One region of the Spirosoma liriopis genome, then DNA from elsewhere that is predicted to be linked to it. Evidence: riboswitches for the same ligand, from Rfam matches in the RefSeq annotation. Region 1 holds a riboswitch; the other holds the start of a gene.
What was found. A riboswitch is a leader RNA that binds a small molecule or an ion and turns the genes downstream of it on or off. The one in region 1 is predicted to bind thiamine pyrophosphate.
Positions count from the first base shown of each region.

Region 2: it holds a riboswitch for thiamine pyrophosphate, as region 1 does, so the genes downstream of both, thiS (sulfur carrier protein ThiS) here and thiM (hydroxyethylthiazole kinase) in region 1, are expected to answer to the same signal.

Region 1 is NZ_JALPRF010000001.1:2,062,731-2,078,867, reverse strand. Features, by position in the region: gene M0L20_RS08705 (Gfo/Idh/MocA family protein) at 1-58, shown strand, start outside; gene nagB (glucosamine-6-phosphate deaminase) at 194-2,167, shown strand; gene M0L20_RS08695 (hypothetical protein) at 2,517-3,290, shown strand; gene M0L20_RS08690 (acyltransferase family protein) at 3,352-4,521, shown strand; gene M0L20_RS08685 (hypothetical protein) at 4,518-4,913, shown strand; gene M0L20_RS08680 (M16 family metallopeptidase) at 4,987-7,821, shown strand; TPP riboswitch at 7,917-8,018, shown strand; gene thiM (hydroxyethylthiazole kinase) at 8,070-8,876, shown strand; gene thiE (thiamine phosphate synthase) at 8,873-9,499, shown strand; gene thiD (bifunctional hydroxymethylpyrimidine kinase/phosphomethylpyrimidine kinase) at 9,496-10,302, shown strand; gene tenA (thiaminase II) at 10,307-10,957, shown strand; gene M0L20_RS08655 (serine hydrolase domain-containing protein) at 11,085-12,200, opposite strand; gene M0L20_RS08650 (siderophore-interacting protein) at 12,303-13,127, opposite strand; gene M0L20_RS08645 (HipA family kinase) at 13,350-14,147, shown strand; gene M0L20_RS08640 (DUF3037 domain-containing protein) at 14,134-14,508, shown strand; gene M0L20_RS08635 (serine hydrolase) at 14,564-15,862, shown strand; gene M0L20_RS08630 (ComEA family DNA-binding protein) at 15,874-16,137, opposite strand, start outside.
Region 2 is NZ_JALPRF010000006.1:47,615-63,751, forward strand. Features, by position in the region: gene M0L20_RS24530 (thiazole synthase) at 1-723, opposite strand, end outside; gene M0L20_RS24535 (thiamine phosphate synthase) at 710-1,354, opposite strand; gene thiC (phosphomethylpyrimidine synthase ThiC) at 1,351-3,249, opposite strand; gene thiS (sulfur carrier protein ThiS) at 3,246-3,449, opposite strand; TPP riboswitch at 3,632-3,723, opposite strand; gene M0L20_RS24550 (HupE/UreJ family protein) at 4,233-5,594, opposite strand; gene M0L20_RS24555 (DUF3500 domain-containing protein) at 5,697-6,830, opposite strand; gene M0L20_RS30370 (DUF3500 domain-containing protein) at 7,174-7,458, opposite strand; gene M0L20_RS24565 (LytR/AlgR family response regulator transcription factor) at 7,603-8,307, opposite strand; gene M0L20_RS24570 (sensor histidine kinase) at 8,304-9,509, opposite strand; gene M0L20_RS24575 (pyridoxal phosphate-dependent aminotransferase) at 9,665-10,876, opposite strand; gene M0L20_RS24580 (hypothetical protein) at 11,241-11,513, opposite strand; gene M0L20_RS24585 (cytochrome c oxidase subunit I) at 11,547-13,520, opposite strand; gene M0L20_RS24590 (hypothetical protein) at 13,666-14,424, opposite strand; gene M0L20_RS24595 (DUF2231 domain-containing protein) at 14,780-15,280, opposite strand; gene M0L20_RS24600 (ferritin-like domain-containing protein) at 15,434-15,922, opposite strand; gene M0L20_RS24605 (hypothetical protein) at 16,041-16,137, opposite strand, start outside.

The DNA.
Region 1 (16,137 bases):
AAACGGACTAAATTCACTGCAAACAGCGGCTGGAGCGGATCAGTTAGCACGTCAGTAGACGACCGTTCAGTCACGAATAGCTACAATTAATAAAAAAATTTAAAAATATACCCGCGTGAACCCGAGTAGTCATACGAACTCCCTGATTTTTTGCGACATTTGCCGTATCTTATCTAATCTCTCCGCATAGCGCATGATCTCGGAGTCTCAACTACTCGACAACCTGGACGGGCAATTGCCGGGTGTATTACCTACCGGTGGCCCTATCCAATCGGCTATTACGTACGAAAAAATTCCTACCCACATCTACGCCGATGCGAAAGCTGCGTCGTTGGCGGTGGCGCAGGAAATTGCTGACCTGATTCGGCAGAAACAGAGTGAAGGCAAGCCCTGCATTCTTGGGCTGGCAACCGGCTCGTCTCCCAAAACGGTTTACGCCGAACTGATTCGGATGCACCGCGAAGAAGGGCTTAGTTTCCGCAACGTCGTTTCGTTCAACTTGGACGAGTATTACCCGATGGAGCCAAATTCGTTGCAGAGTTACTGGCGGTTTATGCGGGAGCAACTGTTCGATCACGTCGATATTCCACAGGGAAACTATCACGTGCCGGATGGAACACTGTCGGTTGATAAAGTAGCTGAGTTTTCGAAGCAGTACGAAGCCCAGATCGAAGCCGCTGGCGGCCTTGATTTTCAGCTGCTCGGTATTGGTGGTAACGGTCACATTGGCTTCAACGAGCCGGGTTCGCTCATCAACTCGCACACCCGCCTGATGATGCTCGATAATTCGACGCGTGCTGCCGCAGCGGCTGATTTTGGCGGACTGCCCAAAACACCCCGGAAGGCAATTACGATGGGGGTATCCAGCATCCTGAATGCGCGCCGTGTTGTGCTGCTGGCCTGGGGTGAACGCAAAGCGCCGGTTATTCGCGGAGCCGTTGAAGGGTTAGTAACAGAATTGAACCCGGCTTCTTACCTGCAAACGCATCGGAACGCGCTGTTTGTGATTGACACGGCGGCTGCTTCTGAGCTGACCCGCATGAAAACACCCTGGTTGGTGGATTCGGTTGTGTGGGACAACAACATGAAGAAGAAGGCGGTCACGTACCTGTCGCTGGCGCTTGATAAACCGATCCTGAAATTAACGGACCGGGATTATAACGACAATGGAATGAGCGATCTGCTGGCCCAATACGGTCAGTCGTACGATATCAACATTGACGTTTTCAACCAGCTTCAGCACACAATCACAGGTTGGCCGGGTGGTAAACCAAACGCTGATGACACGAACCGTCCCGAACGGGCGCAACCTGCCAAAAAACGCTGCCTGATCTTTAGCCCACACCCGGATGATGACATTATCTCGATGGGGGGCACGTTCCAGCGGTTAGTTGATCAGGGTCACGAAGTACACGTTGGCTACCAGACATCGGGCAACATCGCTGTGGCAGATGACGAAGCCCTGCGCTTTGCTGATTACGTTGTGGATTTCAACAGTAAGTTTGGCATCAATAGCCCCGAAGCTACCCGGATTTTCCAGGATGCGGCTGCATCGCTGCGGGAGAAGAAGGATAGCGAGATGGATACGATTGAGGTGCGCTACGTGAAAGGACTTATTCGGATGGGTGAAGCGAAAGCAACCTGCCGGTTTGTTGGTGTTCCGGTCGAGCAGGCTCACTTCATGAACATGCCTTTCTACGAAACGGGGAAAGTCGCCAAGAAACCGCTCAGCGAGGAAGATATCAAGATTACGATGGCGCTGATCGAAGAAGTTAAGCCGCATCAGATCTACGCAGCTGGTGATCTGGCCGATCCGCACGGTACGCATAAAGTTTGTCTGGATGCCGTTCTCGAAGCTGTTCGTCGCCTGAAAGGAGCCGACTTCATGAAAGAATGCTGGGTATGGCTATATCGCGGTGCCTGGGCCGAGTGGGACATTCACGAAATTGAAATGGCTGTTCCTATGTCGCCTGACCAGGTAACGAAAAAACGGTTTGGTATTTTCAAGCACCAGTCGCAGAAAGACGGCGTGGTATACCAGGGAACCGACTCGCGGGAGTTCTGGCAACGTGCCGAAGAACGCAACCGGGGTACGGCTGAATTGTATAACCGTCTTGGTCTGGCCGAATACGAAGCAATGGAAGCTTTCGTCCGCTGGAAATATTAAGAACAATAGCAATAGTTTTTTGCCCCGTATGAAACGTTTCATACGGGGCTTTTTTATGCTTGCTATAGAGACTCTACGTGGTGTCGGTTTCTCAAAACCGACACGGGTTGATGACGCCAACTGTCGGTTTTGAGAAACCGGCACCACACGACCCCATACCAGAGACAAGCCTTACAAGTTGAATGGTCCAATGCAGCAACCATACAATATACCGATTTACTTCTGAGTGAATGAAAATGAAGGACTAGCGATATTAAAATATCGAGTAACTAGTTATTGTGATATAGATTTTAGATATAATTGCATCATTATATAATAGTTGTATTATAATTGAACTTCTGTCAACAACATGACAAGACAAAATAAGCAGCGAACGCTTCGGCTATTTGCGCTGCATGAATTTATTCAGGATCACTTTACAAAATCCGATTGGATCAAGGTAGCGTACCTGACTGACAGCTTGGAACTGATTGAGGATCATCCCCGGCTGTTGCGCAGCCTTGACTTCAAAGATGATGATTATGAGGGGAATAGCTTGCAGGTCTTGTCGAAGTTGCTCAGCGAAAGTAGCAGTAATCTATACGAAATTGAGCGATTTGTGGAGGCTAAAAAAGCAACAATGAGCCGCTCGGTTCGCGTAATACCGGAGTATATTTCTACCGTTCAGGTCGTTGCTCCCGAACGTGTAATTACGTTTGCGCCCGACGTTTTCCGAATACCCGACAAACCCGTTGAGTCAACGGTACTATCCGTAATGATGCCATTTGAAGCTCGATTTACCGGAACGTATACCGCCATTCGAAATGTATGCGCCAGACTGGGCATTGAATGTAGGCGAGCCGACGATATTTGGGATAATAGTATTCTTATTCAGGACGTGTTTGATTTAATCTATACCTCAAAAGCCGTCATTACCGATTTCACCGATCGTAATCCAAACGTATTCTACGAAACAGGCGTCGCTCACACGCTCGGGAAGGTCGTTGTTCCCATCACGCAATCGGTCAATGATATTCCGTTTGATCTTCGGCACCACCGCGCTCTGACGTATTTACCCAACGCAGAGGGATTGCTGAAGTTAGAAACTGATCTGGAAAAGAAGTTGAAGAACGTGTTTGGTTAAGGTTTCGTAATCTAGTCGTACCTTCGAAAAACCTGCGTTTCGTAATCTATTCCTGATTCTTATGCAATCGTTTGTCTCGACGAGTACGGCTAACGTTAAATCAACGTCAGTTGCTTCCGGACGTCTGCTATCGCTGGATTTTTTCCGGGGCCTCACGGTAGCGGCCATGATCCTGGTTAACAACCCCGGCGACTGGGGCCATATCTACGCGCCCCTCGAACATGCCGCCTGGAATGGCTGGACGCCCACGGATTTAATTTTTCCCTTTTTCCTGTTTATCGTCGGCGTGTCGATAACTTTTGCGTTGGGAGGAGCCGGAAAATTTGAGAACGAAGGTAAGAAAGGTATTGTCGGCAAGATCGTGAAGCGGAGCGCGACGCTTTTCCTGCTAGGCTTGTTCCTGAATTTCTTTCCTAAATTCGATATTACGACCGTTCGTATACCGGGGGTATTACAACGGATTGCGCTGGTCTATCTAGCCTGTTCCCTGATCTTCCTGAAAACAACCTCTCGTCAGCAAGTTACGCTATTAGCGGTGCTGCTGATCGGCTATTGGCTACTAATGACGTTGGTACCCGTTCCCGGTGTGGGCTACCCTAACCTCGAACCGGAAACGAATCTGGCAGCCTGGTTCGACCGGACATTGATTACACCCGCGCACGTTTATAAACCCGCTAAAGTCTGGGACCCTGAGGGGTTGCTCAGTACACTTCCCGCTATTGGTACCGGATTGCTTGGCGTACTAACGGGAACGTGGCTACGGGCCGACCGATCTCCAGCTGAGAAAATAGCCTGGCTTTTCACGGTTGGCTGTCTGACAACGTTAGCCGGGCTCATCTGGAACAGCTTTTTCCCGATTAACAAAGCGCTTTGGTCCAGTTCGTTTGTCTTGCTGGCGGGTGGTCTTGCCATGCTCGGACTGGCGATTTGTTATTGGGTGATCGACGTGAAGAATTACCGGCGCGGTGTGCTTCCTTTCGTAGCGTTCGGCATTAATGCTATTACCGTCTTCTTTCTGTCGGGTCTGATTCCCCGCATCATGAACCTCATTCATGTTGATCAGCCGGATGGTACAAAGACTGGCCTGAAAGAGTACTTATATCGGTCATTCATTGCACCACTTTTTTCGGACCCAACCAATGCATCGCTGGCCGGAGCGTTGACTTTCGTGCTTATCTGGTTTGGAATTTTGTGGTGGATGTACCGAAAAAATGTTATTATTAAGGTGTGACTCAGCACACTACCGACCTCAAGTATCAGATCGAACGCATTCTCAATTGGGAGCCGTCATCGCACTGGCGACCCCGTGATTTCGTGCAGTTGAGTGATCGTATCCACACGTACACGCACCAGCGCATCGACGCTTTGGAACTACAAGTGTTTTGGCAAACATCCGAAGTGCCCTCTCCTGATTTACTGAATGCCTTAGCCTGCTTTGCAGATTATACGGACTGGGACGATTTCTACGAACGCAATTCCTACGGTACTGTTGATGTAGAGGATGGCGTAGCACTGACCCATCCACCCATGTGGGAAATCCCGATGAAATGGGTAATTGCCATTTGCTGGTTCTCGGTGATAGCCTCCGTTATCGTTGCCGTTTTGTTAGTGTGGAAGCGATAAACGTTTCGTCTACCTTTGTCGTTATTACCATATACTTTAGTTACAGAACTATAACCTTATATCAAACGACCGAATGGTACGTTTTCCGCTTACACTGGGTATGTTGCTCGGTGTTACAATAGCTTTAGCGCAGTCCGCGCCTAAACCAAAATCGCCGGCTCCTAAAACGGCAATTTCACTAAATAGCCCCATCCCGACCGACCCGGCCGTAAAAGTCGGTAAGTTGCCCAACGGCTTGACCTACTACATTCGTAAAAACGCCGAGCCGAAAAACCGGGCCGAACTGCGTCTGGTCATCCGGGCGGGGTCGGTACTGGAGAATGACAATCAACAGGGCCTGGCGCACTTCATGGAGCACATGGAGTTTAACGGCACAAAGAATTTTCCGAAGAATGAGCTGGTTAACTTTCTGCAATCGTCGGGAGTACGTTTCGGCGCTGATCTGAACGCGTATACGGGCTTTGACGAAACCGTGTATCAGTTGCCCGTTCCGACCGATTCGGCCAACGTATTCCGGAAAGCGTTTCAGATTCTGGAAGATTGGGCGCACAACGCAACCATTGATCCGACAGAGGTAGATAAAGAGCGTGGGGTTATTCTGGAAGAACGGCGGCTTGGACGCGGGGCCGGACAGCGCATGCGCGACGAGTACTTTCCAATTCTGCTCAATAACTCGCAGTACTCGAAGCGTCTGCCCATCGGGACCGAACAGGTATTGACGACCTTCAAAACCGAAACCCTTCGCCAGTTTTACCAGGATTGGTACCGGCCCGATCTGATGGCTGTCATTGCCGTTGGGGATTTTGATGTAAAGGAAGTCGAGGGAATCATCCGCGAAAAATTCGGACGTATTCCGGTTGTCAAGAATCCCAAGCCGCGTACCGAATACGATATACCGGCGCACAAAGACACGAAAGTTGCTATCGTGACGGACCCCGAACAGCCTAACACGGTGATTCAGGTCATTTATAAGCGTCCCGAGATCAAGGAAAAAACGCTGAACGATCTGCGGGAAAGCATCAAACGCGGTCTGTTCAACACGATGTTGGGTAACCGGATTCAGGAATTGACGCAACAGGCTGATCCTCCGTTCCTGGGTGGTTACAGCAATTACAGTGATTTTCTGGGGAACTTGGACGCGTTTACGTCTATTGCGGTGGCCAAAGAAGGGAATGTGGAGCGCGCTATTCGGGCAGTGCTTGACGAGAATGCGCGGGTCAAGCAGTTTGGTTTTACGGCTACTGAGTTAGCACGGGCCAAGCAGGAATTCATGACGAACGTTGAGCAGGCATACAGCGAGCGTGACAAAACTCGTTCGGTCAATTACGTCAATGAGTACGTTCAGAATTTCACAGACAAAGAACCGTACACCAGCATTGAGTTTTACTACAACTTCCTCAAAAAAGAGCAGGATGGTATCAAGTTGCAGGAAGTCAATGCGTTGGTCGATCAGTTTATCCACAATGACAATCGGGCGGTTATTGTCATGGCTCCCGAAAAAGATAAGGCTAAACTACCAACGGTTGAGCAAATCCTCAGCTACGTTGACAACGCCGGAAAAGGACTGACCGCTTATGATGATAAAACCATCGATAGTCCCTTGCTGACTACGCAGCCAACCGGTTCGCCCGTTGTGAGCGAAAAGCAGATCAAGGATATTGATGTGACCGAATGGACGCTTAAAAATGGCGTTCGGGTGGTCTTGAAGCCGACGAATTTTAAAAACGATCAGATTCTTTTCTCTGCCAGTAGCTTTGGTGGAACCTCGCTCTACGACATGAACGATTTTACGTCGGCGCGTTTCTCGTCCACGTTGGCAGCCATGGGCGGAACGGGGGCTTACAACCAGGTTCAGTTGGGTAAATTTCTGTCCGGTAAGCAGGTTAGCGTGTATCCCTACGTAGGTGAGTTGAGCGAGGGCGTCAACGGAAGCGCAGCTCCGAAAGATCTGGAAACGGCGCTGCAACTGTTGTATAGTTACTTCACACAGCCTCGTAAAGATCCGGACGTAGTAAAAGGTTTCCTGTCTAATCAGCGGAGTGCCTTACAAAATCAGATCAATACCCCAACACCCGCGCGGGTGTTTCAGGATACGGTGCAGGTGACATTGGGTGGTAACAATCCCCGTCGTCAGCCCCTCAAGCCAGAGGATTTGGACAAAATTGATCTGGACAGAGCATTGAAAGTCTATCAGGAGCGCTTTGCGAATGCCGGTGATTTCACGTTTTATTTCGTCGGTAATTTCAAGGAGGACCAGCTTAAGCCGTTAGTTGAAAAATACCTCGGCGGTTTACCATCAACCGGTAAGGCTGAGAAGTTTAAAGACCTTGGCATTCGGATTCCTTCTGGCCAGATCAGCAAAACGGTGTATAAAGGGCTTGATCCAAAAGCAAGCGTTCAACTGGTTTACAGTGGTGATCTTACCTGGTCGCCCGAAACGACAACGCAACTCGATGCACTCGCCGAAGTGCTTGAAATCAAACTGATCGAGAAGCTTCGCGAAGAAGAGAGTGGCGTCTACGGTGTAAGCGCCAATGCGGCCTACAGCAAATACCCCGTTCCGCGCTATACCTTCCGGATTGGTTTTGGTTGCGCCCCCGACAATGTCGAAAAACTGGTTGCCAAAACGCAGGAGTTGATCAACGACCTGAAACAGAAAGGGGCGTTACCCACCGACATTGCCAAGTTCAAGGCCGAAACCCAGCGCGAAACCGAAGTGCAGTTGAAAGACAATCAGTTCTGGCTCGGTTATTTACAGAATCAGTACTACAATGGGGATGCTCCCGATGAAGTGTTGCACGAAAAAGAGCACTTGAACAAGGTAACCGTTGAAAGCACGAAAGAGTCTGCCAACACCTATTTTGGGTCAAACTACATTCGTCTGGTGCTGATGCCGGAGAAAAAGTAACGGCAAAGGTAGACCTGCTGAGAGCGGCAGCCGGTACGGATCGATCTGTACCGGCTGCCGTTTTTCTTTTACCAATGTTATCGCCTACCTTTGCCCGACAACTTTAGGGGTGTCTGGCCTGCGTGGACCAGACTGAGAGAATACCCTCACTACCTGATGCAGCTTGTACTGCCGTAGGGAAAAGTTAAGGCGCATACGTCGCTACCTCTCCTCTAAAGTTGCTGTTTACTAACTCTTTCAACAGCAACATGTATTTGTCATCACAATCGATCTGGGCCGACATAACGCGAATTCGCGATCAGGCTCCACTTGTCCACAGCATTACCAACTTCGTGGTCATGAACAACACGGCGAATGCCCTGTTAGCGCTGGGTGCTTCGCCCGCGATGGTTCACGCACCGGAAGAAGTAGACGATTTCGTGGCTATCGCGAGTGCGCTGGTCGTTAACATCGGTACGCTGGATGCCACCTTCGTTGCGGGTATGAAACTCGCCATGCGCCGGGCAAAGGAGTTGGGCAAACCTATCATTTTCGATCCCGTCGGTGTTGGCGCTACGACTTACCGCAATACCGTCAGCGCCGAATTGTTAGCGTTGGCTGCGCCCGACATCATTCGTGGTAATGCTTCCGAAATTATGGCACTGGCTGGCTTGAACGCGCAGACAAAGGGAGTTGACAGCTTGTACGGGTCCGATGCCGCCGTAGACGCTGGTCGGCGGTTGAGTTCGGTGTGGGGTTCCGTTGTGGTCATCAGTGGAGAAACAGATTATATTATCCACGGCGAACAGACCGCAACAATTGATAATGGTCACCCACTCATGACCAAAGTAACGGGTATGGGCTGTACCGCTACGGCGCTGGCTGGTGCATTTGCGGCTGTCGACACGGATTATTTTCAGGCCGCTACCCAGGCGATGGCTGTCATGGGAATAGCAGGCGAATTAGCTGCGCTGAAAAATCTGGCACCAGGTAGTTTACAGCTTAACTTCTTGGATGCGCTGTATGGGTTAACAGAATCGGATATTGTCGAACGGCTTAAATTAACCATACTGTGAGCCCGCTGTATCTGGTCACCGACAGCCTGATTGCGCGGGCGGCAGGCCACACGGTACCCTTCGTAGTGGAAGAAGCGTGTCGGGCGGGTGTGAAGTGGGTGCAATTGCGGGAAAAGGAACTGTCAACGCGAGAGTTTGTGGTTGTGGCAGCGGAGGTTAAACGCATTACACAGCACTACGGCGCTAAACTGATCATCAATGATCGGGTTGATGTGGCTTTGGCCGTTGATGCTGACGGTGTCCACGTCGGTCAGGACGATATGCCGTCCATAATGGTTCGTTCGCTGATTGGACGGGGAAAGGTGATAGGTTTATCCGTCAATAATTTAGCCGAGTTACAGACGATAACGGATGCCGATGTCGATTACCTGGGCGTCGCAACTGTGTTTCCAACGGGTACAAAACAGGACACGTCCAGTTTACTTGGCCTGGACGGTCTGGGGGCAATCTGTGCCCAGACAAACCTGCCGACATTTGCCATCGGTGGTATCAACGCATCCACTATTCAGCAGGTAATGCAAACGGGCGTAACAGGTGCCGCGGTTGTCTCGGCTATCTGTGGCCATCCGTCTCCTTACGAAGCTACCTGCGCGCTTATCCAACTCATTGACGAAAGCGTATGAAAACTTACACACGTACATTGACCATTGCCGGTTCCGATAGTGGAGGGGGAGCCGGTATCCAGGCTGATCTGAAAACGTTTTCGGCGCTTGGCTGCTACGGCATGTCGGTGCTGACGGCGCTGACAGCTCAAAATACCCAGGCCGTGACGGATATTTTAGCCGTACCAGCTGCCTTCATCGCTGAGCAGTTGAAGGCTGTCCTGAGCGACATTGGTACTGATGCAGTCAAAATAGGCATGTTGCATACGCCGGAAGTGATCAGGCAGGTAGCCGAAACCCTAACCGAATTTGAGGTAACCAATATTGTGCTTGATCCTGTGATGGTGGCAAAAAGTGGGGATAAACTCTTGCAGGACGAAGCCATTGACGCCTTACGAAGCTATTTGCTACCCATTGCTTCGATTATTACACCCAACTTACCCGAAACAAGTGTGCTGTTAGGCCGACCGGTTGAAACCGAGTCTGATATGTACCCGGCGGCTGTCGATCTGGCGAAACTTTGTCCCGGTGCTATTCTGGTAAAAGGCGGTCACTTGGATACGGTTGAGAGCACGGATCTGCTGTATATTTCCGGGAGCGAACAACACCAGTTCCAAACGGAGCGCATACCCACCAACAATTCACACGGAACGGGTTGTACGCTTTCGTCGGCTATTGCTGCCGGTCTGGCTAAGGGGCTGTCGATGGTTGAAGCTGTAGGTGCAGCTAAGGCTTATCTTACGCAGGCGCTTCAGGCTGGGGCCGGCTATCGACTGGGGCACGGACATGGGCCAGTTCATCATTTTTACAGCATTTGGCAATAAAGCTATGACGTTTACGGACCAACTTTGGCAGGAGATTGCTCCTGTGTACGAAGTCATTCTGAGCCACGGTTTTGTGGAAGAGTTAATGGCAGGTAGTCTACCATCGCCCACATTTCAGTATTACATTCAGCAGGATGCGCTTTATCTGGCTGATTTCAGTCGGGCGTTGAGCCAACTGGCCGCTCGCTCCGCAAACCCAGACGATATGCTTCAGTTCACGCAGTTCGCCCAGAATGCAATCCTGGTGGAGCGCGCGTTGCACGAAACGTATTTTTCGCTGTACGCCATTGAGCCGGAGACAACCAAGATGCCGGCTTGTTTTGCTTACACCAATTATTTGCTGGCAACGACATCCTTGCAATCCATTGCCGTAGGAGCAGCCGCTGTACTGCCTTGCTTCTGGATTTATCGGCAGGTAGGCAAGTACATTTACCAGCAGGCCATTCGGGAAAATCCGTACCGCGCCTGGATAGACACCTACGCTGGTGATGCGTTTGATCAGTCGGTGACACAGATGCTCCGGCTAACCGATCAGTTTGCCGAGCTAGCAAGCCCAACCGAGCGGGCGAACATGCAGGAGGCTTTTCGGGTGTCGAGTCGGTTGGAGTGGTATTTCTGGAACGATGCGTATACCCAAAATCGATGGCTCGTTTGAGTGATCGTTGTGGTGTCGGGTGAGTGGTGTCGGTTTCTTAAAACCGACACTTGGCAGCAATACCTCTTGTCGGTTTTGAGAAACCGACACCACTCGAATTCAGGCCCAACCCGACACCACAACTAAGCTACTCTTCGATCAAAGACTCTATCGTTTTTAGCATACTTGGCAACTTTTCGTGGGCGTTGTTACAAAGGATGATCACTGTTTTATCGGCGTTGATGTACCGGACAATCTGCGTTTTATAGCCGGGATTGTCGCCATCGTGCCATACAATCTTACCCAGTTTATCGCTCTGTCTGAGATTCCAGCCAAAGCCATACGGTGACAAGGTCCCATCGTTCAATTTAGCCGGGGTGAAGGCATCGGTTAGTGTCTGCTGACTAACCAGACGATTAGCGTACAAGGCCCGGTCCCATTTCAAAAGGTCGCCAGCCGTAGAGCTGACACGACCCGGCCCTTTGCGGTTTCCTAGCCAAATCGAGTAATCGAACTGCGGGAATGAGTCGGCCCGGACGTATCGCTTTTTTTCTGGAACGTACATATGTCCCCACGCCATGTTCGCTAGTTTGCGTTTGTCCTCACCAGTGCGAATATCCGTTTGCGTCATATTGACCGGCTTAAAAATCCGCTCCCGGCAAAATTCAACGAAATCCTGCCCTGACGCTTTTTCAGCAATGCTTGCCAGCAGCATATAACCGGTGTTGCTGTAGGTATATTTTTCGCCCGGTTCAAACAGCCGGGGTGGGTGGTATTGAATCAGGTAAGCGATGTTATCGCCATTGTTCGCCACTTTGCTCTTATCCCAATGCTCGTCCATCACCGCCTGATAATCGGGTAACCCCGATGTGTGGTTCAGCAGATGACGGATTGTGATGCCCGGGTACGGCAATCCCGGAATATATTTTTCGATCAGGTCGTCATAGTGCAGCTTGCCTTGTTCGTTGAGCATCATAATCGTCATAGCCGTGAACTGCTTCGAGACAGAGGCTAGCTCAAAAATTGACGAAAGGGTGATTGGCTCCTTTGTGTCAAAACTCTTGTAGCCGAACGCTTTCTGATAAACGGCTTTTCCTTTGTCAGCAATAAGCACGACACCGCTAAAATCAGGAGCACTGGCAAAAAGTGAGTTGAGTTGCGCTTCCAGTTGAACTGATGAGCCGGTTCGTGGTCGACTACAGGAAACGAAAAATACGGTCAGGCAGGATAAAGAAGTAAAGAAGCAGTGAACGAGAAATTTCATCAGTGGCAAACAATGGGATGGCTAAAAATAGCCATTCCCGTAGCATTCGCGGTGAAACGCGGAAACAATCTTAGCTACCTGCCTCGATTTGCCGTTTTTGTCCTATTGTTGGGCCTCCCGGTGGCGCAGTTCATGGTAGGCATCTTCGGTCATGCCCAGTTTCCAGTAAGCCGCTGCATGTAGCTCGTGGTTCGCCAACCGGTGTTTCATGCGCAGATAATCCCGAATTTCCTTGGTCGCCATAACTTCCGTAGCTACCCAGACAAAGCGGGTTTGTTTTTGCGCATCGGGGATGACAGTTTCGAAAATAGCTTCCTGCAACAGGGAGCTTTTACCCGCTTCAATACCGTTTCGGTGCAACCAGTGCAATTGAATATCCGCATCATACTCTAGTGGTTGTTCCTCGGTTTCATCGGGAATTTCGACAAAGGCTACTCCTTTAGCGGTAGCGGGCAATTGCTCCAGAATAGCTCCGATAGCTGGTAAGGCGGTTTGGTCCCCAGCCAGTAAATACCAGTCGGCTTCCCGATAAGCAATGTTGGGTCGCAAGGCTACACCCAGATAATTACCGATCTGAACGTGCGTGGCCCAGGCCGAAGCAGGACCTTCATCGCCGTGAAGAGCGAAGTCAATCGCTAACTCACCTGTCTGCGGCTCGAAAGACCGTACGGTATATGTCCGAACTGTCGGGCGGCTTTCGTCGGGTACTGGTAAAGGCTGCCCATTCGCATCGAACGTTGGCAGTAGAGGCTTTTCCTGACCCGGTTGGGGGAGTAAGATTTTAAGGTGGATGCCGGGCATCAGGCCAGACAGGCCAATCAGGCCGTCGCTGGCTACCACAACCCGTCGCATATGCGGAGTGATGTCGCGGACGTGGACAACTTGGGCTGATTCGAGGATAATAGGCCGTGGCGCTCTTGTGTTCATGAGTAGTATGATCCTTCTGGGTATCGTAGATTGTTTAGAATAAATCTAAACTGAGTATTTGTCAATTAAAAGCCATTGGAGAAGAAAGATTGAAAATAGTTGTTGAGCCTATCCAACAACCGGACAGGCTATGCAGTCTGGTTTGTCAAAAAGGCTTAAATTTCCCGAAATTTCCCAGTTTCGGCCCTTGAGTGGGTTTCGACTCAATTTGAACGAATCATTGTGAGTGCTACCAAACCTGAGCTTCGGACAGTTAATGTAATACGGTACGGCAAACCGTTGCGCGAAGGCGGGTCATTGCCAGCCCTGGTTGAGGCCGATGATGATTTCCTGTACGTACTGAAATTTCGCGGGGCCGGGCAAGGCACGAAGGCGCTTATTGCCGAACTGATCGGTGGTGAAATCGCGCAATTGCTTGGGTTACGGATACCTGAACTTGTCTTTGCCAATCTGGATGAAGCCTTTGGCCGAACCGAGCCCGACGAAGAAATTCAGGATTTGCTTCGAGCCAGTGAGGGGCTTAATCTGGCGCTTCATTACCTGTCGGGCTCCATCACATTCGATCCGCTGGTAACGACCGTCGATCCGCTACTGGCTTCGCAAATTGTTTGGCTCGACTGTTTGATTACAAACGTTGATCGGACTGTGCGTAACACGAACATGCTTATCTGGCACAAAGAACTGTGGCTGATCGATCATGGCGCATCACTTTATTTTCACCATTCCTGGCAAAACTGGGAAGAGCAAAGCCGCCGACCATTCGCGCAGGTCAAAGATCATGTGTTGTTACCACAGGCGACCGAACTCGATGCGGTTGATGCACAATTCCGGCAGATTCTTACCACTGAGCGTATTGAGTCAATCGTTGCGTTGATTCCTAACGAATGGCTCACCAATGAATCCATGCCCGAATCGGCAGATGAACAGCGGCAGGTATACGCCCAATTTTTAGCGAACCGGGTTGCCACATCAGAATTATTTGTCAAAGCAGCAAAGGAGGCTAGAAATGCACTTGTTTGAGTACGCCGTTATTCGGGTTATGCCACGCGTTGAGCGAGAAGAGTTTCTGAATGTTGGCGTTATTGTGTATTGTCCAGCACAAGGCTTTCTGAAAACGGTATTCGAATTAAACGAAAATCGACTTCGGGCTTTTTCCGCTGAGCTGGATATTGAGGAACTTTACGATCGTCTACGCGCTTTTGAGCGAATCTGTGCCGGACGCAAAGAGGGGGGAGCCATTGGCCAATTGGCGATAGCGTCTCGCTTTCGCTGGCTAACGGCTATGCGCAGTACGGTGGTGCAGACCTCGCCTGTCCATCCGGGCTTGTGTACGGATGCTGGCGAAACGCTGGCTCGGCTGTTTACGCAGCAAGTTCTCTAAGCGAACCGGGCAGATGCGAAATCAGATACTTTCGTTTTTGTGTCATTTCATGCCTATGTCCTTATCCGTTCCGAAAAAGCTTATCGGTATACTATGCGCTTTAGCGACCGTCAGTTACGGGCAGCCCCGGACTGATGCTTTTCTAACCAAATTGTTTGCTACCAACCAGAACCCGGTCTTTCAGGAAGTCATCAGACATTCAGACTCCTACCGATTGCAACTAATTTATACCCGGATCGACCGCGACAAGCGGAACAAGCCGTCGTTTACGAATTATTATTTCAACGTTGACAGCACGAGTTACTTCAATCCGGCGTCTACGGTAAAATTGCCCTTGGCGCTTCTTTCGCTGGAAAAACTGAATAACCTCAAAAATCCGAAGGTGACTAAGTTTACGGCTATGCAAATTGACAGCGCCTACAGCAAGCAGACAAAGGAATGGCACGACGAAACTTCCGAAACGGATTATCCTTCCATTGCGCATTTTATCAAAAAAGCATTTCTGGTTAGCGATAACGATGCCTACAGCCGGATGTACGAGTTTGTTGGCCAGCGCGAAATCAATCGATCACTGCACGCGAAAGGGTATCTGGATACGCGCATCACACACCGATTTGTGCGCATGACGCCCGACGAGAACCGGCACACCAACCCGGTTCGATTTATTCAAAATGACGGGACAACGATCTACGCGCAACCTGCCGCTTACAATACCGATCCGTTCGATTTCAGCCGGGTGACGACGTTAGGAAAGGGTTACTACGCCGGAGATAGTTTGGTACACCAGCCGTTTGATTTTACGGAACGAAACAAGCTACCGCTTCCTGCCCTTCAACAGCTGTTGCAATCGGTGCTGTTTCCGGCTTCGGTTCCGGCGCAAAAGCGATTTAACCTAACACCCGACGATTATCAGTTTCTATACCAATACCTTTCTCAGTATCCGGGCGAAACCAATTACCCAAAATACGATAGTAAGCAGTACTACGACAGTTATGTAAAGTTCTTTTTTATGGACAGTCTGCACCGCCAAATGCCAGAAGGCGTTCGGGTGTTCAACAAAGTGGGCTGGGCGTATGGCTTTATGACGGATGTATCGTACGTGGCCGACTTTCGGCACAACGTTGAGTACATGCTGACGGCTACGCTTTACGTAAATAGCGATGGCATCCTGAACGACGATAAATACGAATACGATCGTATCGGTCATCCGTTCCTTTATCAGCTCGGTCAGACAATCTACCAACATGAATTGAAACGTAAGCGCCAACACACGCCTGATCTGAGTGCTTTTCGTGTTCCGTACGAAAAACGCCGGACTGATGACCGTCCGGTGATTAAGGATGTAGATAACTAAGCGAGTGATTGTCAGAACCGCCACCGTGTCTGAATCTTGACTTCGGATTTATGCGGGGCATTGATCTGGTCAAGGTCGGAGCCGACCGTTTGCTGATTAATTAAATCCGTCCGTGACCAGCGCAGCCAAATCGTCACATGTCGGTTCAGATTATACTGCGCCAGTAGATAGTGCCGAAAGCCGCGATTGTAATAAGCGGGAAACGAGAAAGCGTACAGGACATCACGCTCGTAAACGTACTGCCGACTGTCGTAATCGTCGGTTCCAAAGAGCGC
Region 2 (16,137 bases), on a different contig from region 1:
TCGGGCTTCGTACGCCAGTCGCCCGGCTTCAACGGCGAGCCGGAAGGCCGTGGCCATCCGAACCGGATTACCCGATACCGCCAGCGCCGTATTGACCAGAACGGCATCCGCCCCCAGCTCCATCGCTGCGGCTGCGTGCGATGGAGCACCCAGTCCCGCATCAACAATCACCGGTACCCGGCTCTGCTCAATGATGATTTCCAGAAAATCCAGCGTGCGCAACCCTTTGTTGGAACCGATGGGTGCACCCAGGGGCATAACCGCAGCCACGCCCACATCTTCCAGTCGTTTACAAAGTACAGGATCGGCGTGGACATAAGGAAGAATTATGAAACCGAGTTTAACGAGTTCTTCGGCAGCTTTCAGCGTTTCGACGGGGTCGGGCAGCAGGTACTTCGGGTCGGGATGAATTTCTAGTTTCAGCCAATTCGTCTCTAGCGCTTCACGGGCCATCTGTGCTGCAAAGACGGCTTCACGAGCCGTCCGAACTCCGGATGTATTGGGCAATAGCTGAATTGACGGGTGTGCCAGATGCGTTAGCAGATCGTCCTGGTGGTCGTGCGCGTCGATGCGTTTGAGCGCAACGGTAACGAGCTGGGTTCCTGACGCTAATAAGGTAGCCTCCATCTGCTCCGACGAGCTAAATTTGCCGGTTCCGGTAAACAGCCGGGACGTAAATGTCCGGTCCGCCAGCACCAGCGGTTGGGTTTCAGAAGCGTTCATCGACAAGAGGTTTAGATGTTTTGGATACAAAAGATTGATAGAACAAGCGGGCCTGACCAACAGGATCGGCTGAACTACTGATAGCTGAAGACACCGCGATTCCGTACAATCCCGTTTCGCGCAGGGCTGGAACGTCGGCCAGCGTGATACCGCCAATGGCAATAATGGGCGTCGTGATTCCTTCCCCCCGTAGTGCCGACAGGATGGTCTGATAACCGTTCAGTCCCAGAATTGGACTTAGTTTCTCTTTAGTACGCGTGAATCGAAACGGACCCAGTCCCACGTAGTTGGCACCGTGCCGCTCGTGTTGCCGAACGTGTTCTAGTGTATTGGCCGTACCGCCAAGGATAAACCCATCGCCCAGCAGCTTCCGGGCTTCGGCAACGGGCATATCGTCTTGTCCCAGATGCACACCGTCCGCGCCGGTTTCACCCGCCAGGTTCGGATTGTCGTTAATGATCAGTCGGGCGTTGAACGCACGGCAGACCGCCAGCGTGTCCTGAGCCAGGTGTTTCCAGTCGGCATACGACTGGTCTTTCACCCGAAGCTGAATCCAGTCGATACCCCCCTGGCAAGCCAGTTGAGCCTGCTCGGGGTTGGTAACGATATAGTGTAAGGGGCTAATGGTCATACGTACAGTTGATTACCCTGTTCGGTAAATTCTTTCGCTTTGGTCTGCATGGCCTGGGTCAGTACGTTTTCATCTGTTAGGCCGTTTTGCTCGGCGTAGTCGCGGACGTCCTGCGTAATTTTCATCGAACAGAAATTAGGTCCGCACATGGAGCAGAAATGGGCAGTCTTGGCCCCGTCGGCGGGAAGCGTTTCGTCGTGGTATTCACGGGCGGTGTCAGGGTCGAGGGAGAGGTTGAACTGGTCTTCCCACCGAAATTCGAAGCGGGCTTTGCTCAGTGCATTATCTCGGTACTGCGCGCCAGGATGCCCTTTGGCCAAATCCGCGGCATGGGCGGCAATCTTGTAGGTAATCACTCCATCTTTCACGTCTTTTTTGTTCGGTAAGCCCAGGTGTTCTTTGGGCGTTACGTAGCAAAGCATAGCCGTACCAAACCAGCCGATCATGGCCGCGCCAATGCCCGATGTGATGTGGTCGTAGCCGGGAGCAATGTCGGTAGTCAGCGGGCCGAGCGTATAGAACGGTGCTTCGTCGCATTCCCGCAACTGCTTGTCCATGTTCTCCTTAATCAGATGCATCGGAACGTGGCCCGGCCCTTCGATCATCACCTGCACATCATGCTTCCAGGCGATTTTGGTTAGTTCGCCCAGCGTTTCAAGCTCCGCGAACTGAGCGGCATCGTTGGCATCGGCAATAGAACCCGGACGCAATCCATCGCCCAGCGAAAACGACACATCGTAGGCTTTCATGATGGCGCATATCTCCTCGAAATGGGTATAGAGAAAATTCTCCTGATGGTGCGCCAGACACCACTTGGCCATGATACTGCCACCGCGCGAGACAATCCCCGTTACGCGTCGGGCCGTTAGGGGAATGTAGCGCAGCAGCACCCCCGCGTGGATGGTAAAGTAATCAACACCCTGCTCCGCCTGTTCGATGAGCGTGTCTCGGAACAGCTCCCAGGTCAAGGCTTCGGCTTTTCCGTTTACTTTCTCCAGCGCCTGGTAGATCGGCACGGTTCCAACCGGCACCGGGCAGTTGCGGATAATCCACTCGCGGGTTTCGTGAATATTCTTGCCGGTAGAAAGATCCATCAGCGTATCGCCCCCCCAACGGCAGCTCCACACGGCTTTTTCAACTTCTTCTTCGATACTCGACGATACCACCGAATTACCAATATTGGTGTTGATCTTGACCAGAAAATTGCGACCAATAATCATGGGTTCGCTTTCGGGGTGATTGATGTTGGCTGGGATGATGGCCCGCCCGGCGGCTACTTCCTGCCGCACAAACTCCGGTGTGATATGCCCCTTCGGTGTGTTGGCCCCGAAACTCTGGCCCGAATGTTGGTGCAGCAACGCTGCCTGCGAGCCGGGTAACTGCTCGGTAATTAAGTCAATCCGTTGGTTTTCCCGAATGGCAATGTACTCCATCTCAGGCGTGATGATGCCTTTTCGCGCATAGTGCAACTGCGTCACGTTCTGGCCCGCGCTGGCTCGGTAAGGGTGCCGGATGTGGGCAAACCGCAGGGCGTTCAGCGATTCGTTAGCCAGCCTTAGATTGCAAAACTCCGACGAAAAAGCCGTCAGTTGCTCGACATCACCCCGATCCGTAATCCAGGATTCCCGCAGCCGGGGCAGCCCCTGTTTCAGATCAATGGCTACATCGGGGTCGGTGTAGGGACCACTCGTATCGTAGACCGTAACCGGTGTGTTGGGCTGGCGGATTTTACCGGTGCCGACATACGACACGGTGTCGGACAGACTGATTTCGCGCATGGCTACCCGGATGTCGTTCATCTGGCCGGGCACGTAAATTTTGCGGGAGCCGGTCAATGGCTGGCGCGTAATGGACGGCTGCGAGGGCAGCGTCGGGCGGTTGGGGTTCGTGCTCATCCTCCCTGGGTTGCTTGTAAAATAGTAATGGTTTCGTTGCCAGATAGCGGATACTGATTCCAAAGAGTACGGGGAACAATAGCGTTGTTCACCGCTACGGCAATGCCTTTCTTTTGAGTTAGCTCCAACTGCGTCAGTAAGCTTCCAAGTGAAGCAGTAGGCGAAGTAGTAACGGACTGATTGTTAACGGATACAGTCATAGTCGTACGTTTGAGGCTAAACGCAACGCCAGGGGCAACCGGAATCAGAAAGCAAGCGGAGAAATGAGTGCGAAAACCGAAGTGTGTCAGAAGCAACCACTGATGCGGCTTGCTTTAGGGACAAGTGCCGTGTTACACAAACACAGATGCCAATTGACAGACTAATGAAACGAGTCTAACCCGGTTTTATTCGCGCTTTTCCCTCCGCAGGTATTATCCTGTTCAGGTTCAAAGGGTGATCTCTCAGCCCGTCCGGGCACCCCTAAAGCTTCGCTGTTCAGCGGGGCAAATATATAAGATTTATATAATGTGAATCGCTAGTCGGTTCTTTTTTTTAGATAATGACCATACATCGAGCGGTGCTGACAGCACCATCCGGCGTTAAGGCAGCGAGGAGTCTTGATTTTTTTGATGGCAGCTGAAAAACTTTGCGTGCCTTTTCAAGTTCGGGTATAGTCTTGGTAAAAACCATTACAGTATACTACTTTTTATAAAGGGTTCACTCTCGTCATTAAGCACTCCTCGAGGGATTCATAATGCATTTGCTGACAATTTAAGGAAGATTAACCGGAGTAGACATGTGTCAAACAAGGGCATGGCGGCTTTTCGATAGTGATGCTCAGTAAGCCAGATAATATATATATGTAGTGAAGTACTTTATCACATAGCAGGTCAAAACGATATACTCGCTTGTAGCCTACCATGTAGTCAAGCGGTTCAGGTTGATTTCCTCAACCACTTGGAGTTATGATCAATCCTTTTTGTGAACGTGACCATTAAAACCTAGAATTCTTGAAGTTGACGCACCCGATTCGTACGCCAGGTGAGTAGTAATGCTAGTATTGCCAACACGCCCAATCCATAGGGCGCGTAGGGAGATACTAACTCGATTCCCTGTGTCAATGAATTCGGTTGACCCGTGATCCGTTCAACCACCCACGCAATAGCCGCTATGGCTGCCAGCAAGGCACCTGTCAACCGAACAAGTCCGTAGGCTTGTGTGCGGCTCAACAGCATCAACCAGGGTATGGTCAGCAAAATAATAAATAGCTGCATCAACTCAATACCCAGGTTGAAACCCAGAATACTTAGTGCCATGGGGCCCGCATCAAGTTGCAGATTGGCCAGCGAACTGGCAAAGGCAAGCCCGTGAATTAGCCCGAAGCCAGCCGATATCCAGGCTTCGCGACCTGGAAAAATAGGGCGAACGGCATGGATGGCAGACACGAGAATCGATACGGCTATCAAAATTTCAACCGGCTGCGAGGGAAGCCGTACCCAGCCTAGCGATCCCGCCAGCAATGTAATTGAATGGCCTATCGTAAAGGCCGTAACAATGAGCAACAGTTGCTTCAGGCTATAACGAACCCCGCCAAATCGGCCCCAGGCAAATCGTTGTCCTGGACCGCCCGTTACCTGCAACATAGCGGGTAGTAACAACACAAGCAAAAACAGCAAATGGTCTGTTCCGTCGGCAATATGCTGTATTCCCAGGTTAACCATCGCGGTAAAACCCGTCCAGAAGCTACCCGATGCCAGGTTAACCGACAGCGGTAAAATGCGATTATTAACAATATCCAGGCTAATTTCTCCTACCTGAACCGGTTCGGATTCGGCTAGTTGCCCGCGTACCCAGTCTTGACGTATCGACACCAGAATTTTATGGGTCATTACCTGGTGCAATACTACGTCGTAGTAAAAGGTAAACTGTCGTACGTCTTCGCCCTGACCAGATTGTCGTACCGGGGGAAGCATCTGTACCTGAGCCGTGAGTTCGCGATAAACGCCGTTGATTGGATTCTGACTTTCGTGGACGGTCAATTTGCCAACCGTTACGTTCCAGAAACGCCCGTCGGGACTTTGTGGACGGATATGCGTCTTGAGGTATTCCCTAAGTTGAGGACCCAACCGTGCTACCAGCCCTGCCGACGAGTCGTTTACGGCGTGCCCCCAAGCCGATTGCAGCTCCACGAGTGGAATTTGTAGCTCGGCGTCGATGCGGTTAGCATGAACGTTGAGCAGAACCACCGAGTTCGGCATGGGGTGAGCAGTCGCTAACTCTGGTCGGCCAATGGCCAGTGCGAGTATGGTCAAAATCAATCGCCATCTGGATCGACGACTATTGACAAAGCTTACTTTATTCACTAGAAAAGGCGTTAACATCGTGTTTCGCTTATCGCTGGCCACCAATCGAAGGTAATCAATCCGCGCTGTTGTACTCGTACGAGTTAAAGCAGCAATGACATCCTAATTGCCGCCATAATCGGCGGTGTGGTCGCGCCAGACGGAGTGGGAATGAGGGGTATTTCGGATAATTACTCCACCTTGGTAGGAGAACTCGATCCATACACTTGGTCCATCAATACGCACATAATCGCCCTGGGAACTCATGGCTGTCGTGCCTGAATACGAGACATACGTATTTGTCAATTCTGAGGTGTATTTCGTTAACACGGCCGCAGCCGTAGACGCATCCAGATCATTGACGTAAAGGCGAATGGCGTTTAGCACCAGTGTCTGCTTATCGCTACTCAGACTGCCTACCTGTAAGCCTGATTTGGTCGCTGGGAACTTCCCATCCTGTCCCGGCCCCAGTACCAAATCGTTATAACTGCCGGACAGTTTAGCCGTGGTTTGTTCGGTAGCGCTTAAACCCGTCAACAAGGCAGCAAAAGCGACACGTTCCTGCTCAAATGCCTGATACGTACGATTCCCTGCGGTGACGGCTGCCTGCGGCTCGGTACCTCGGAAAGCCGGTGTAACACCTGTGACCGCTCCCGCGTTGAACGTGATGGGCTGGGTATAGTGGTGGCCCGTTAACAAGATAGCCCATAAACTAGTGGTGCTAGGCGTGCCTAAAAATGATACGAAATAATTACCAGCCCCGTACGTAGATCCTCCACCAATCGTGTTTAGGTAATCATCGGCGACTAGGTTGCCCAGCATCTCATCATACCCTTCGTTCGTATTATTTAACGCCAGTACAGCCACCATCAGGTTGCGGAAAGCCGCCAGTTGGGTATCACTGAGCGCACCCAGGTTGATACCTACGCGTGCAGACATTCCTGCTGGTAAGTTAGACCATTTCTGTGCGTTGGCCTTCGAGTAACTCAATTGCACCGTCGATACTTGCATACTGCTCAAGGTAGCTTTGAAGGCTTCGGCCAGGCAAACGATTTGAGCGACGCCCGTCGAACCACAGGTTGTTGTTGTGGCTGTAGCTGACAGAGCGGTTGTAATTGAACTGGAAGCGTTTGTTGTTGACCCCGTCGTTGACCCCGTTGTGCTGGTCGCATCAACATCCGTTGATTTGCAAGATTCAAAGCTGGTACTAAAGCCCAGTAGGATCAGTAGGAAAAGAGTTACGTTGTTGCGTTTCATAATGTTTGCTGAATACGTTCTGTCAGCGCCTGATTGCTTATTTACGAGTACTTAAAACCGTTGATCGCTGTTGCAAAAACCGTCCGTGTTAGGGTAAAGAGTCGAAATGTTGTGGTGAATGAATCACATACTGGCAAACTATTCAATTCACCTTAGTGCCAAAAACGATGGAGTTCGCTGCCAAAACAAAAATCGGCTTTACTAAGCGGATATAGGAAAAGTAGTGGTCAACCCCGCCAGGTTAGGGGTAATTACCTTGAATTTGTGGTGAATCATAAAAATTACGGGGTTAAATCGAACCAAAGAAAAAGCGCACCAGCGCCCAAATTGGATGTGATGCGCTTCAAAACGAGGCACCTAAACCGACATTAGTTACCCCATAATCGCTGGTATAATCACGCCAGACGGAGTGGGAATGAGGGGTATTTCGGATAATTACCCCACCTTGGTAGGAAAACTCGATCCCTACACTCAGTCCATCAATGCGCATGTAGTCATTCTGACTGGCTACGGAGGTCGTACCCGAATAGGCGATATAGGTGCTGGCTAACTTCGACGTATATTTAGTTAAATAGTAGCAGCCATCGTATTCTCTAAATCGTTTACGTATAGCTTGATAGCGTTCAATACCAACGTCTACTTGTCTGAACTTAGCGTACCAACTAACTTACAGACATACTTTAGTGCTGGGTAATTTAGCGTCCTAACCCAAGAATAAGTTGGGGCAAACAAGCCAATTTTTTATTGAACAGAGGAAGCGTTTAGGGCTGATCTATTTCATGAACAGACTAAAAAAGTCTTTTTCGTAGCTACTTCCGACAGGAATTTCCTCCTCTCCGATCAGTATCATACGGCCACGAATCGACTGAATTTTGTCAATTGCGACAATGAAAGACCGGTGAACGCGAATGAATTTATTGGCTGGTAGTTTTTCCAGCATGGCTTTCATCGTAAGCCGCAAGACTAAAGGATGGCCTTCCTTTAAATGAATTTTCAGGTAATTATCCAATCCCTCGACAAAAACAATGTCGGCAACGGTAACTTTTACCAGGCCGTAATCCGCCCGAAAAAAGAGGTGCGCCTGCCCAGGGCCTTGATTGTTCATGTCCTGGTTCTGCTGGAGTGTTCGCCACCGCGCTTGGGCTCGCTGCGTCGCTTTGAAGAAACGATCGTACGTGTACGGTTTTAAAAGGTAATCGACGGCTTCCACTTCGTAACTTTCCAGCGCATATTCGCTATATGCCGTCGTAAAAATAACGAGGGTTTGCTGGGTGATGGATTTAAAAAAATCCAGTCCCGACTCCTTCGGCATGTTGATGTCCAGAAAGATCAGATCGACGGGGTTTGCTTCCAGATACAAACGAGCTTCGCCAGTTCGGGTAAAGGTTTTGACCAGATCTACCGTGTCTATTCGGCTACAAAAGGCTTCGATAACATCGAGGGCCGGCCGTTCGTCGTCAAGGGCAATGGCTTTCATTCGGATAAAGTCAGATTAAGACTGACTTGGAAATCGGTCGGGTTATTGTCAATGGTTAACTGGTGGGTATCGGGGTAAAGAAGCCGCAACCGCTCTCGGGTATTTTGCAAACCCACACCCGTTGAATTTTCGAAAGAACTGACCTGAACTTTTTTATTGGCGACATAAAGATCCAGGTTACTACCTTCAATCCGGATTCGAATATCAATCCGCGATTCCTCGTCCGGACTTACCCCGTATTTAAAGGCGTTTTCAATAAAGGAAAACAAAAGTAAAGGAGCGATTTCTCCGTGCGTCTCATCCCCTTCAAGTCGGTAGTTCACCTGAACCGCATCACGTAGCCGAGCTTTTTGAAGATCAATATAGTTACCAATGTAATTAATCTCTTTAGCCAGAGCCACTTTATCTCGGTGCGCGTCGCGAATGATATAGCGCATGAATTCCGAGAGTTTGACAATGGTATCGGCTGTTCGCTCATCCTGCCGAATGGCGAGCGCATAAATACTGTTGAGGGTGTTGAAGAGAAAATGCGGCTGTATCTGCGCTTTAAGCTGCCGAAGTTCAGCCTGCAACTGGTCATTTTCAACCTGATGGAGCCGACTAGCCGTCTGGATGGAAATAGAGATAAGCGAACTGACACTTCCTAACAAGAAAAAGATGGCTAGCTTGACCGGAAGGAGCAGCGTAAAAGGCGGTCCATGAGCGTCGTTCGGGCGTTCACCATCTGGCGGATGGGGTGGGCCATCTTGATGTGGCCCCCGGTACCGATCAAATGGCTTAACAACAGGTCTATTCTCGTCGTGATGTGATTCAAATTGTGGGGTATAGGGGCCAGTCATCATCATCTCCTCCACAAAGAGTTGACGAGCCCAAACCAGCGGAGTATTTTCTTTTGGGGGTTTGAAGAAAAACCACTGCTCGATCCGATACGGGAAATAAACGGCGGCCAAGACGCAGCTAACCGCTATAAGTGCGTATTTCCAATAGTGTTTTGTTAGAAACCAGCGGGGTACTAATACCGTATGATTCAAGTATGAAAACAGGACCAGCAGCGTATAAGCTAGTCCATTCTGTACCAGATGCTCGTGCGGTCTTAACGGAGACCAGCTTACACCACTGTAGACCGAATAAATCAGTGGTAGAATTATCAGAGCAATTCCAATTAGTAGATTCGTGCTATGTGACTTCAACCAGGCTGCCATTCCACGGAAAGATGCGTACAAAAGTACAATAACACCCTACCCGGCAGACATAAATGTGGTTGAAAGACCAATTTTTGGGGTGAACAACACGCTAAACTGACGCGGTTCGATAATCGGTTGTCCATCCGGCTATCGAACCGCGTCATAAAATCAATTTACAAGGACTGCTTGGTGATTCGATGGATCGAACAGCCTGCGCTATTGAGGTCCCTCATAAAGGCAATTGTTGCCAACTGTTTCAGCTCCAGTTTGATGGCCGCAACGAGGTAATCGATATCTTCCTTGGGGCGGGCCGCTATTCGAAAATACTGACTGGTACAGCCGATTTTGTTGCCGCAGTTTCGTACAAAGCATTGCTGATTTAGCAATAATCGATCTCTAAGTAAATCACCGTTGATGGTATCGGTTAATTTGACGTAGATGAAGTTGGCCGCAGACGGAAAAACGGTAAATTCACGAATCTCCTGAAAAGCAGATCTCAAATACTCGCGGTCAGCAATAACCTGTAACCGACTTTGTTCGTAGTCGGCTTTACCCTCAACCACCAGCTTTAGCAACAATTCAGTAATCCCGTTGACGTTCCAGAAGGGCACGTGTTTCTTGAGGGCGTCAATGTTTTTGGGATGACTGATGGCGTAGCCCATTCGCAAACCATGTAATCCCAGGTTTTTGCCTAAACTTTTTAAGACCCAGGCATTCGGAAATTCCGTAACGACATCTTTGACGGTAGGCGGCTCGCTCTGCGAAAAATCAATAAACGATTCGTCAATGATGAGGGTATCGAGGTACGCTAACTCCTGCATAATCCAAATTACGTCTTCCTTCTGCAAAATGGAGCCGGTAGGATTGTTTGGATTACAAAGCACAGCGTTTCTCACACCTGTTCGTTTAACGGCATCTACAAACTCATCCGCTGTCAGACACTGGTTGTTCAGATCGGAATAGTAGGCGTAGCGTACATGTCGTCCTAACCCTTTTGGTTCATCTGTCCAACGTCCGAATGACGGCACGGGTACCAGCAGGTTGTCTTTCACGTACAGCGTGTTAAGCCAGGAAATCAGCTCCGTTGAGCCATTCCCTGCAATCACCGAATTCGGATCAGCAATATCGGCAAACTGGCAAATCAGTTCGGCGAGTTCCGAATTGCTGCTCGGATAATACTTGAGTGCATAAGGCATCTTTGCGTACAGCGCATCCATAATGGCGGTCGTCGGAAAGTACGAGTTGACGGGTATGCAGTAATCTTTCAGTTTGTCAACACGCTCAAAATTATCCGTCAGACTGGCGTACGAAGGGCTGTGAACCGTATGCGTAAATAGGTTCAGATCTGGCTGATTGACTACCGAGGTGGATTCAACAAGAGTCATAATAAATTGGGATTGATGTTGAGTAGCCAATGGAGCAAACGTAGGTCAGTTGGTTTGTCAGAAATACGAAACCGCTGAAGGAGGTGTTGTTTAACCAAACCGGTTTGTGATGAATCCGGCAAATGCTGGGGTGAAAGAGCTAATTCTTTTCTGATTAATCGTCTGCGAAATCCTCTATAGATCTTTGTCGGAAATGTACTCCGAACGTTTGATTGGAGATACCCATTTATCGACATCGACCCGAATAGGAGCAAGTAAAAAATCCTGAGTTACTTATAAACACAAACTAGCCGTTGTGAGCAAACGCTTTTTTTACCTTAACATACAGCGTTTGCTTACAACGGCTAGTTTTGATGGGCATAGTCTAGGGACCTGGTTCGTTGTAGCCAGAGCCGGTAGTTACCTGACCACCACTCGTCCATAGACCTCCGCCCTGTTCTCCGTTGTTCTTTGTGTTTTCGCCACTAGGCTTATCTCGGGGGCCATCTGGGTCTGGTGTGTTTTCGGGATCATAATTATCGGCATGGCTACCCACATAGGTTTCCGTCTCGCCCGTTGTGCCTTCTTCGCGAGGGGCTTCCTGCGAACCATTAGTTGGGGTGTTTTCGTTATCGGTCGATTCTTGCTCTTTGTTCATAGTGATAGGAGTTTGATGCGAAGGCATTGTCGATTAGTGGGGGTGCGCAAACTGATCATTCATTTTCTGTGCTTCAATTGCTTTTTCCAGCGGAATCTGTTCGTTTTCGTGAGGTAGATTTGATTCCAGCGTTAGCGAGTACGGTACGTTTTGCGGGATAAAATCGTCTTTTGCTCCCGGTTTGCTGTAATCATACGACCAGCGGTATACCGCCGGTAACTCTCCCGGCCAGTTGCCATGTCCTGGATTGATCGGAGCCGTCCATTCGAGGGTGTTTGACCGCCAGGGGTTCTGGACAGACTTGCGTCCTTTGAAGATGCTGTAAAAGAAATTCCAGATAAAAATCCATTGCGCCGTAAACGTGATAATGGCGGCAATGGTAATAAAGCTATTCATATCCGCGAACTTACCTTTCATGAAGTCATAGCTCGTAAACGAATAATAACGACGCGGAAAACCAGCAATGCCCAGGTAATGCATAGGGAAAAACACGAGATAGATGCCCACGAAGGTCAGCCAGAAATGAATGTAGCCTAATCGTTCATTCATCATTCGACCAAACATCTTGGGAAACCAGTGATACGTTCCGGCTAGAAGTCCAAAGGCCGAAGCCGCTCCCATGACTAAGTGAAAATGAGCAACGACGAAGTACGTATCGTGCAGTGGAATGTCCAGGGCTGCGTTGCCGAGTATAATACCCGTTACCCCCCCCGAAATAAAGAAGGACACAAAACCGATGGCGAACAGCATCGCCGACGTGAACCGGATATTACCGCGCCATAGAGTCGTAACGTAGTTGAACGCTTTCACCGCCGATGGAACGGCAATAATTAGCGTCAAAAACATAAAAACCGACCCTAAAAAAGGATTCATGCCGGACACAAACATATGATGCCCCCAGACAATGAAGGATAAGAAGGCAATACCGATCATTGAGGCTATCATGGCCCGGTAACCGAAAATAGGTTTACGCGCATTGGTTGCCATGATTTCGGAGGTTATACCAAAGGCAGGAAGTATCACAATGTACACTTCAGGGTGCCCCAGAAACCAGAATAAATGCTGAAACAGAATCGGACTACCGCCTACGTTGGGAAGCGCTTCACCTTTGATGTAGATTTCGGATAGGTAAAAGCTTGTACCAAAATGCCGGTCGAAGATAAGGAGCAGTACTGCCGAAAACAGAACTGGAAACGAGATCAGGCCCAGAACCGCCGTTAAGAAAAATCCCCAGACTGTTAAAGGTAACTTGCTGAAGGACATGCCCCGTGTGCGTAAATTAATGACTGTAGTAATGTAATTGATTCCGCCCAACAACTGAGATACAATAAAAAACGCCATGCTGATCAGCCAGAGCGTCATGCCCAATTGTGATCCCTTGTGCGCCTGTGGCAGAGCGCTCAGGGGTGGATAAATCACCCAGCCGCCACCTGCCGGACCCGTGTAGACGAACAGCGACGAAAACATGATCAAGCTGGCTATAAAGAAAAACCAGTACGAAAGCATGTTCAGAAACCCCGATGCCATGTCGCGGGCACCCACCTGAAGAGGTATCAGAAAGTTGGAGAAGGTACCACTTAAACCGGCGGTTAGCACAAAAAAGACCATTATGGTTCCGTGCATTGTCACCATCTCCAAATAAAAATCCTGATCGATCTTGCCCGACTCGGTTATCCAGTCGCCCAGTAACGGTCGTAAAAAATCAACTTTCATATCAGGGAAGCCTAACTGAAGCCGAAACATCACCGACAAGCTGATTCCAATTATGGCCCAAAAGATGCCTGTGATCAGGTATTGCTTGGCAATTGTTTTATGATCTTCCGAAAAAATGTATTTCTGAAGTTTGCTTTGCGGTTCGTGTTCGGCATGGGCTGCATCAGCGGCATCCGTTCCGGTTGTTAGATCGTCAACCCGGTGGCTGGCATTGCCCGTTCGTAAGTTGGCATATCCAGTAAAAAGCCAGCCCATAAAGATGGCGGAAATAATTATGACGCCCGTTAGAAACATACGATTGAGGAGTTTGAAAAAAGAGGATGTAAGAAGGTACCATGGATGAGTAACGGAGTATAAGTAACGCTCACGTTGTGTCGTGAGCAGTTACCACAGCAAAGAATATGAAAAAGGAAAGTTCGGTCGGTCGTCAGTTGGCTAGTTAATCGGTGTTGTCATTCAACGAGTTGATCACCAGCTTAGCTAAGCCGATACAACCCTGTTTGATCTTGGCCTGATCGCCCGGCATCTGGGCTCCTACACTAAACACGTGGTTGTTGTAAAGCACATGAAGTCGCTTTTTGGCCGGTTCCCAAATGGCTTTATCGCCCACGTCATTCACGGCTACACCCGTGGCTGTATTCTTCGCAGGGGTAGTAATTGGTGGCGCAGCTTGCGTCATTCCTTCAATTTGACCAGATGGGTCCGCCCCCCGAGTTGAATCCTGCTCAGGACTTGTTGTCGTCAGGCTAGCTGGTACTTCGGAGTTGGTGCCCTGCGGAGCTTGCCCAAAAAGAACCGGCTTGCGTGGGTTGTTTTGGGCGGTTGCTTTATTAGCTTCCGGCTGAAAAAGCTTATTGAAATAATACTCTGACTGAAAGGTGGATTCAAAGGGTTTGTCGCTTTCCAAGTAAAAACCAACCCGATTGTTGCCCCATCGTAGTTCACAATCGTTCAGCCCGGTGTATTTCGTCAATTCAACATCCTCGCCCAGCTGAAACAGATTTTTGACAAATTCTTCGGGCAGATAATTGCAACGGTCGCGGTAATGGTAGTCCGTACTCAGCAGCCATGTGCCACTTACGCGTTTGGCTACTTCGTTCTCGCCGTTGCCAGCTGCGTAACCTGAATCCATCTCATAGCGATCTTGGGTGCCACAACCGGCAAGGCACAAGGTCAATAACAACGTGTTTAATCTCATTGGAACTATGGATAAAAATGGGATTGTACCTACGAACAAACGTGAGTTTGGTAGCTAATGAAGTACCCTCACAGAGGGCAAACTCCAGCCGTTTAACCGCTGCTTAGCCCGACAAAAAATTGTTAGGAAATGGCGCTATTCTCGCTTTTTAGAAAAATTAGTAGAGATCAGTCGTCTAGTGAAGCCCAGCGAACGCAGTTTGTAAACAGCCAATTGAACAGAAACAAATGGCTATAATGGCTCGAGGAACAGATATATTGCAGCCATAAGAAATAAGGGTTGAACCTGTATCTTCTGGCTGGTTATTTGCCTGACTACTGGCTGGGTGAATCACTGTACACGGTAGTTGATTCGATCATGGCGTCTGAACTTCGCTTGTTGGACGACCCGATAAAGAGTTAGGCGCATTAAGATGCGCTCCATCATAAACGCCCATGCCCAAGCGGTAGACTAACTCCGTTCCCAACCAGCCGGTAATACCCGCCAGACCAAATCCAGCAAACGAACAGACCAGCGCCAATGTAGACGGAATGTTGCTTGGTTCGTCGCGTCGCAGTAACCAACTGAGAATAAATAAAACCAACACGACGACATTACCCAGGCCGTGAACAGCGCCAACCTGCTTGGCTCTCGTACCCGATGGAATTGCCAGCCAGTCAACAAGGCCCGGAACAGCAGCGACAAACCCACCGATGATACCCGCGACGCTCATCCAAAAAGCGACAACAGACATAACCGGGCGATCCGTTAATAAGTAAACTACATCAAAAATCACAGAAGTAGACAATAAGCCTAGCGGAAAAACAATAAGAATGGGGTGGGCAGGATGACGCGCCACTTTGAATTTACTTTCCATAGTCGTTGGGTTGATTATTTGTGAATAACCGGGTTGATTATCTTCCTATATAGGCTTACATACGTATAGTCGACTACCACAGGAGTGATCTGTGCGTTAATCGACTATACGTGTCTTATGTCAGTGTGTAACTATTAGGGCTTGTGACTATTCTCAGGACTGAGCCGCTTTTTGATTGACCTGACTAGTTGCAATGGTCGTAAGCTTCTCATCTGTTTCTTTTTCCTCGCTAAGGGTTTGTTCGAGTAAATCGGCAATCTGATCCTGACCTGCCTGTTGTGCTAATGTTCGGGCCGTACCATACGCGGCAATTTCATAGTGTTCAACTTTTTGAGCAGCACCGATTATAGCAGCATCGGCAACCTGACCATCTTCGAGTTGGGCCAGCAGGTCCTGCGCTTCTTCGATAATGCCCTGCATGGCCAAACAGGTTTCGCCGTCTGGATCAATGCCCATCTGCTGGGCAATTTGTTCGAGCCTTTCTACTTGTTTCTCGGTTTGTTGTTGATGCAATTGAAATGCCTGCCGCAGTTGATCGTTCTGCGCATGTTCCATAAGCTGCGGTAGCGCTTCAAGGATTTGGTTTTCGGCGGAGTACAGATCCTGGATCGTGTGCTCCATAAATTTCTGTAAGGTTTTCATGTATACTACTTTGTTTGTAGTTATAACTCGCGCCGTCAGGCTGCATCCGTAAATTGCATACAGGCGTAGCAACTAGTAAGGATTTGGTGCAGCCCCAATGTGCGTATGTACATGAGCGTTAATTGTTCTTGGGCGATTTTGAGGACGTACTAGCTGGCTTGGTACCGGATTTATTTCCTCGGTTGATATTGCCCTGGCTTGACGTTGTACTACTG